DNA from 2 places in the Priestia sp. 179-F W1.4 NHS genome. Region 2 is predicted to be linked to the other one. Evidence: riboswitches for the same ligand, from Rfam matches in the RefSeq annotation. Region 2 holds a riboswitch; the other holds the start of a gene.
The links. A riboswitch is a leader RNA that binds a small molecule or an ion and turns the genes downstream of it on or off. The one in region 2 is predicted to bind ZMP and ZTP.
Positions count from the first base shown of each region.

Region 1: another riboswitch for ZMP and ZTP. It lies ahead of ACH0CI_RS18190 (phosphoglycerate dehydrogenase); the one in region 2 lies ahead of ACH0CI_RS22880 (glutamate/serine transporter AimA).

Region 1 is NZ_JBIQFF010000003.1:587,342-591,027, forward strand. Features, by position in the region: gene htpG (molecular chaperone HtpG) at 1-801, opposite strand, end outside; ZMP/ZTP riboswitch at 1,012-1,090, shown strand; gene ACH0CI_RS18190 (phosphoglycerate dehydrogenase) at 1,259-2,458, shown strand; gene ACH0CI_RS18195 (hypothetical protein) at 2,583-3,044, shown strand; gene ACH0CI_RS18200 (DUF6143 family protein) at 3,305-3,686, shown strand, end outside.
Region 2 is NZ_JBIQFF010000006.1:183,341-187,026, forward strand. Features, by position in the region: gene ACH0CI_RS22865 (sodium:solute symporter family protein) at 1-654, opposite strand, end outside; gene ACH0CI_RS22870 (DUF3311 domain-containing protein) at 654-857, opposite strand; gene ACH0CI_RS22875 (cupin domain-containing protein) at 1,213-1,812, opposite strand; ZMP/ZTP riboswitch at 2,199-2,277, shown strand; gene ACH0CI_RS22880 (glutamate/serine transporter AimA) at 2,334-3,686, shown strand, end outside.

The sequences.
Region 1 (3,686 bases), on a different contig from region 2:
AGTGAGCGGTTTATCAAATCCGTAGCGCTTTTCTGAATAAAACTGCTCATAGTCTTCTGAAGTCAATTCATTTTTATTTTTCTTCCAGATCGGTACCATACTGTTGATAACTTGCTCTTCTGTATAATCTTCTAGCTCGTTATCAGCACCTTCTTTGGGACGTTTTTCCGTTATGTCCATTTTAATCGGGTAGCGGATAAAGTCTGAATACTTTTTAATGATCTCTTTTAAACGATACTCTTCTAGATACTCATCATATGTTTCATCTTCTGTATTTTCTTTAATTTTTAAAATAATTTGAGTCCCAACCGTTTCTTTTTCGCAAGGTTCGATTGTATAACCATCAGCACCGGTAGATTCCCATTTATAGGCTTCATCGCTGCCTAACGCTTTACTAATCACCGTTACGACATCTGCCACCATGAACGCTGCGTAAAACCCAACGCCGAATTGACCAATAATCGTGTGCCCGTCCTTTGTTTCATTTTCGTTTTTAAACGCAAGGGAACCGCTTCGCGCAATTGTGCCCAAGCTGCTTTCAAGCTCTTCTTGCGTCATGCCAATTCCAGTATCCGTAATGGTTAATGTACGGTTAGTTTTATGTGGTGTTACTTTTATGTAATAGCTTTCTTTGTTAAAACGCAAGGAGTCGTCTGTTAAGGCTTTGTAATAAATTTTATCGATTGCATCGCTTGAATTTGATAGAAGTTCTCTCAAAAATACTTCTTTTTGAGAATAGATGGAATTAATCATCATCTCTAATAATCGCTTTGATTCGGCTTTGAATTCTTTTTTTGACATAAGAAGTTCTCCTTTCCAAATAGGGCTTATAAAATAATTAGCACTTGAGTGGATAGAGTGCTAATCACTCTTTTTATTTAACATGTATTAGGATATTTGTCAATATATTAGGAGATTCGCTAAAGAGATTAAAAATTAGACTGAAAAAAGCAAACTTTTAAAAAAAGGTTGAACGTTCTGAAAGAGTTTGCTAGAATATACTTAATTTCAAAGACTATATGTGACTGGCGAAACGCGGATAACCGTGAGGAAGCATATAGTGACGTAGCCGTTCGCCTGGGCAGAGGTAAGGGATTAATACATATCTCTTACCTCTTTCTGTTTAGGGGGAGAGGATATAGAAGTTATCAGACATGTAGGCTAAAAAACCAGACTTTTAAAAAAATTAAAAATGAAGTTTCTTTATCCAAAGGTAAAAACATGTAAAACTACGATGATAATCAGAGGAGAGTACAAAATGAGCACATTAACATTAGAAAAAGTACAAACAATCAAAACATTAAACAACATTGCACAAAAAGGTCTAAATGTTTTTAATCAAGAAGGTTATCAGATTGACAACGACAGCGAAAATCCAGATGCGATTGTCGTGCGTAGCTTTAACATGCACAGCATGGCATTTGACCAAAATTTAAAAGCTATTGCACGAGCTGGAGCAGGGGTTAACAATATACCGGTGGACGCTTGCACGGAGCAAGGTATCGTTGTATTTAATACGCCAGGAGCTAATGCAAACGCAGTAAAAGAAATGGTTTTAACTACAATTATGGCTTCTTCTCGTAACTTATTTGCTGGAGTTGAATGGACAAAAGGATTAGACGGCCAAGGTGATCAAATTCCTAAGTTAGTTGAAGCAGGTAAAAAACAGTTTGTTGGAAAAGAAATCAAAGGTAAAACATTAGGCGTTATTGGTTTAGGTGCAATTGGTGCTCTTGTAGCAAACGACGCGCTTGATTTAGATATGGACGTAATTGGTTTTGATCCATTTATTTCTGTTAATACAGCTTGGAATTTGTCTCGCAACGTACAGCGTGCAATGTCTCTAGAAGAACTATTTGCAGCATCTGACTATATTACGGTTCACGTTCCATTAACGGACGATACAAAAGGTGTTTTCAATAAAGAGACGTTTAGCATCATGAAACCAGATGTTCATATTTTGAACTTCTCACGCGGTGAGCTTGTAAACGAAGAAGATATGAAAGCTGCTCTTGAAAGTGGAAAAGTTGGTCGATATATTACAGATTTCCCAAATCAAAATGTCTTGAACATGAAAAATGTTGTGCCAATTCCTCATTTAGGGGCATCAACACAAGAATCAGAAGAAAACTGTGCGGTAATGGCAGCACGTCAAGTGAAAAATTTCTTAGAAACAGGAAACGTTAAAAATTCAGTGAACTTCCCGAATGCATCTCTTCCTTACACTGGGAAAAAACGCGTAGCTGCTTTCCATCACAACGTACCGAATATGGTAGGACAACTTACGCAAGTATTCTCAAACTACAATTTAAACATCGCAGATATGGTGAACAGAAGCCGCGGTGAATATGCGTATACAATGATCGATATTGACAATCAAGTAAGTGACGAGATTGTGCCTGAGCTAGAAGAAAAAATTGGTCAAATTGAAGGAATTATTACAAGTCGCATTATCTAATTTGGTTATCATCCTATTTTAGTGTTTCAGCCCTAACTTTTTTAAGTTAGGGCTGTTTTTACATGGTGCTTATCCTCATATCATTTCCTTCATTCCCATAGCATATAGAAATACCTTTAAAGAGGTGAACGTTTTGTCAGGAGAAATGATAGGGATTTTGATAGGGTCACTCATCGCGCTGGCAGGAACTTTCATTACGTCTGTCGTAGCTATAGCGATGTCGAAAGAGCAATACAAGCAAGAGCTTCGCAAAGCATTTATCCAAAAGAAAGTTGATGCCTATACCCATGTGTGTCAGGTTATTTTAGCTATAAAAAATGATTTACTGACAATAACCGTTTCTTCAGCCGGCTTAAACTGGACGGCTCAATCTATTAACAAACTAGCAGATGTATGTATTACGGAAGGACTGTGGATCGATGAAGAAGACAGCAAAAAGCTGGAGGTTCTGCAAAAGCAGCTTTCAAAGTTTGTATTGGATGAAATAGAACTGTCTAGACATGATATCCTCACAACTTGTTATGATATAGTTGAATATTGCGAAAAAAAGATTAAAATTCTCCATTTTATGACCGTAAAAGAATAGATGATTACTATGTTAAGAATAAGTGATTGTGGGAATATTAAATAAACATTGGACGATAAAGTAACGAAACAATCCTTTATACACCAAGTATAGACAAGAGTGCTAGGAAGAAAAGAAAAAAGTGAAATTTCATTTTGGAAAAGTGATAGAAAAAGGTAGGCATAAGAGGGTGTCTATCTTTTTTTCGTTTATATATACACTTGTCCAAGCGTTTATCGAAAAACTTCATAAAATATAGTACAAAAAAGGGGGGTGATTGTATGTCAAGTTACGAGTCGAACAAACAGTATATTAAAGCGGTTAATATACCTAATCCTTTATATCAATCGTTAAAAGGAGACTATTTTGTTGGACAAACTGAGCCTATTCGTTTTGGCGGAAACAGAAACGCTTGGGGCGGATTAGTGAACACTTCCGGCTCCGGAGTAGATTTATTTGTGAATGCTTTTACTATCACTAACTATTCAAACGAACCTTTTACTGCTGAAATTTGGTTTAATTCTATCCCCCCTGGAAAAGGAACAACTTCAGATAATGTGAGTCCAGCAAATACTACAATACGTTCAAAGCCAAAAGGGAAAATTAAATTTGCAGAAATGGTAAAAGGCGTTCCTGCTAAAGGGGTAAACGTATTTAACCGTG
Region 2 (3,686 bases):
AATCATGTTGCCCCAGCTTCCAAAATGCATAATTGGCAGAGAAACAACCATAAATAACATAATCGCCCATACTAAAATATCTTTAATAATTGCCGTATAAGTGGGACCTTTAATTCCGCTGAAAAAAGTATAAAGAGCCACAAGAAAGAATGAAAGAATAACGACAGCTTTTACATTAATGTAGCCAGTTCCTGCAACGCGAAGAGTATCTTGAATACCGCTAAGCTGAAGATCGATATATGGAATAAGCATCAATACACCTACTATGGCAATTAAAGAGGAGAGAAATTTACTGCTAAAACGTTCTCTAGCATAATCAGCAAGTGTAGTAAGTTTGTGCTTTTTAGCAACAGTCCAAAGTTTTGGAAGAAAAAAGTATGAAATTAAAAAGGCTAAAACAGAGTAAGGAATGGCAAAAAATGCGATGCTTCCTCCTTGATAAGCTGTACTTGTAAGACCTAGGAATGTATAAGCAGTATATAAATCTGCTCCTACTAAAAGCCAGACGAGCAGGCTTCCAAAACGTCTTCCCCCCACAGCCCACTCTTCAACGGAGCTTCTAGATGATTTGTCACGTCCTGCTATAAAGCCAATGGCGATAACGACAAGAACAATTGCTGATGTGATTAAAAGTGCGGTTAAATTTCCTTGCATTATTCAATGTCCCCCCAAGATTTTTGTAAACGATAAATGATAAATGTACACACAGGCGTTAAGAAGACCCATAAAAATAACCATAAATGCAAAATAGGTAATCCAAAAATAATTGGATGAATGTTATTTACAAAAGGTAAAAAAGCGAATTGAGCAATAAACGGAATGATGAATAAAATAAATATTATGAATTTTCTGTTCAATTTTTACTCCTCCTCTAAAATTTATCTAACAATGTTCACTATGATAGCAAGTCTGACATAGTAAAGCAATAAGTTTTTTGAAAATTTCGTTATAAATTACGAAAATTTTTTTAGAAAAACAAAAAAAGGGTATGAGAAGAAGATATTTGAAATGATTAGGGAAGAAAAAGCAGGAGAGAACCTAAGCGCAATTGCCTTTGAAACAAAAAAAGAACGGAAAAGAAGAAAGGTAGTTTTCTCGATGAGATAAAGTATATTGCTATTGCATTAAAGGAAAAGAATTTGTATGTTCAAATATAGATTTATGGAAGCTATAAAAACGAGCAAATAAAAAAACTAGACAATAAGTGCTTGTCTAGTTCCACCACTCTGTCAATGGTCCTTTGTCGCCATAAACAGGATCTGTTGTAGGAATAGGTACTTGTGCAATTTCATCAAATACGTGAGGGCGATCAGTTTGTTTTCCTGTTCGTAAGTTGTAATCCATGCCCTCTGGATAAGCTCCAACCACTTTAAAGTCAGCAGTTGACTGCAGACGCATATGTCCTGTACCTGCAGGGAGTACGAGTACATCCCCAGCATGCACCACGATATTTTCTCCCATATGTCCACCTAGTTTTAAGCGTGCAGATCCGCTAATTACACCTAGTGCTTCATGAGAATTGCTGTGGTAATGGTGAAAATCATATATGCCGCCTACCCAGCTGTTTTTCCAGTTGTGAGAATTAAAAATGCTCTCTACTTTCTCTTTCTTACTAATAAATACGTGTTCATACAACAAAACTGGAAGACGAGGGTGATTTGGAATGGTTCCGTCGTCATCAAAATAAAGAACTTTTACATTTGCATAATTCATAAGCATCCCTCTAACAATCTTTTTTCGTAATTTTCCCTGTTTTTTGCTTGCGTAAACAGAGAAGTTTGCTCGAAGTACTTCATTCGTTGCGAAGTGCATGATATGTAGGTGTTAACGTTTTCCCAAAAGAAGTCTCCCACTTCAAGCGTAGCTAAGTGGTGGGCAGTTTACTTTAGTATCTTTTCTTCATATTGTATATAAGTAAAGGGGCTAGTGCAAGAATTCTATGGATATATAGATGTTAATTCGTATTTTGTAAATGAATAATATATATTAATATAATTTTTAGAAGATGATATACTCGTGAAGCAAAAGAAACAAATAATAAGCAAGGTTAGAGTTTTAGTTGTTTTTTGTAATTAGGAAGAGATTTTAAGAAGATTTATTCAGAATTTTACGAATAATTCATTACTTTTGTAAAAGTAATGTAAACATTTTTGTGTATTGAGTAATAGTAATGAATGTTATATACTGATAAAAAATATATTCCTATATGTGACTGGCGCAACATGGATGACCATGGGGGAGCATATAGCGTATAAGCCGCGCGCCTGGGCAAACACTTGAGAAAATTTCGCAAGTGTTTTTTTTATTTTCCTAGGGAAGAGGAGTAGATTTGGATGAGCAATATGCAAAGGAAGATGGGAACATTTGCTTTAACCATGACAGGCATAGGTTCGATTATCGGTTCAGGATGGCTGTTTGGAGCATGGAAAGCAGCTCAAATTGCAGGACCAGCGGCTATTTTTTCATGGGTTATTGGAATGGTAGTTATTTTGACCATTGCCCTATCGTACGCTGAACTGGGCGCGATGTTTCCGCAAGCAGGGGGGATGGTTAAATATCCTCAGTATTCACACGGATCATTTATTGGATTTTTGGCTGCTTGGGCTAACTGGATTTCAATCGCTTCAACGATAACAGTGGAGGCTATTGCATCTGTGCAATATATGAGTACTTGGCCGTGGAAATGGGCTCGCTGGACTCATGAATTAGTAGACAATGGCATTTTAACGTCCAAGGGGTTGGCAGTTGCGTCTCTGTTATTATTCATTTACTTTTTTGTGAACTATTGGACGGTAAATCTCTTTGCTAAAGCAAACTCATTTATTACGATTGTTAAATTAATTATTCCTGGTTTAACGGCAGGGGCTTTATTTTTTGCTGGTTTTCATAGCGGGAACTTTTCAAGTGAGCATGGGGTAGCACCTTACGGATGGGCGAGTGTTTTAACGGCAGTGGCAACATCAGGTATCGTATTTGCATTTAATGGGTTTCAAAGTCCTGTAAATATGGCAGGAGAAGCAAAGTCACCTAATAAATCGATTCCGGTAGCTGTAATTGGTTCAATTTTTATTGCTGGAATTGTATACATTATATTACAAATTGTTTTTATCGGAGCAGTAAGTCCGTCATCAATTGCGGATGGATGGAATCATTTGAATTTTAATTCTCCTTTTGCTGATTTAGCGATTGCGCTTGGAATTAACTGGCTAACAATTGTGTTATACGCAGATGCATTTGTTTCTCCTTCCGGCACAGGTGCTACATATACGGCAACGACTTCTAGAATGTTATACGGGATGCAGCAAAATGGATATTTGCCAAAGATATTTGGTACTCTTCATCCACTTTACAATGTCCCGCGCCCAGCTATGTGGCTAAATTTAGCAGCCTGCTTTTTGTTTCTCTTTTTATTTAAAGGGTGGGGTGTCTTAGCAGAAGTGATCTCAGTAGCGACGCTTATCTCTTATATTATGGGCCCTGTAGCGCTTATAACATTAAGAAAAACGGCTTCACACTTTTACCGTCCATTTTATTTAAAAGGGGCATCAGTTATTGCGCCATGCGGCTTCGTTTTTGCTTCTTTGACGCTTTACTGGGCAAGGTGGCCACTTACAGGTGAAGTGATTTTTATTATGGCAATTGGCCTGCCAGTTTATTTTTATTACCAAGCGAAAAATAAATGGGTG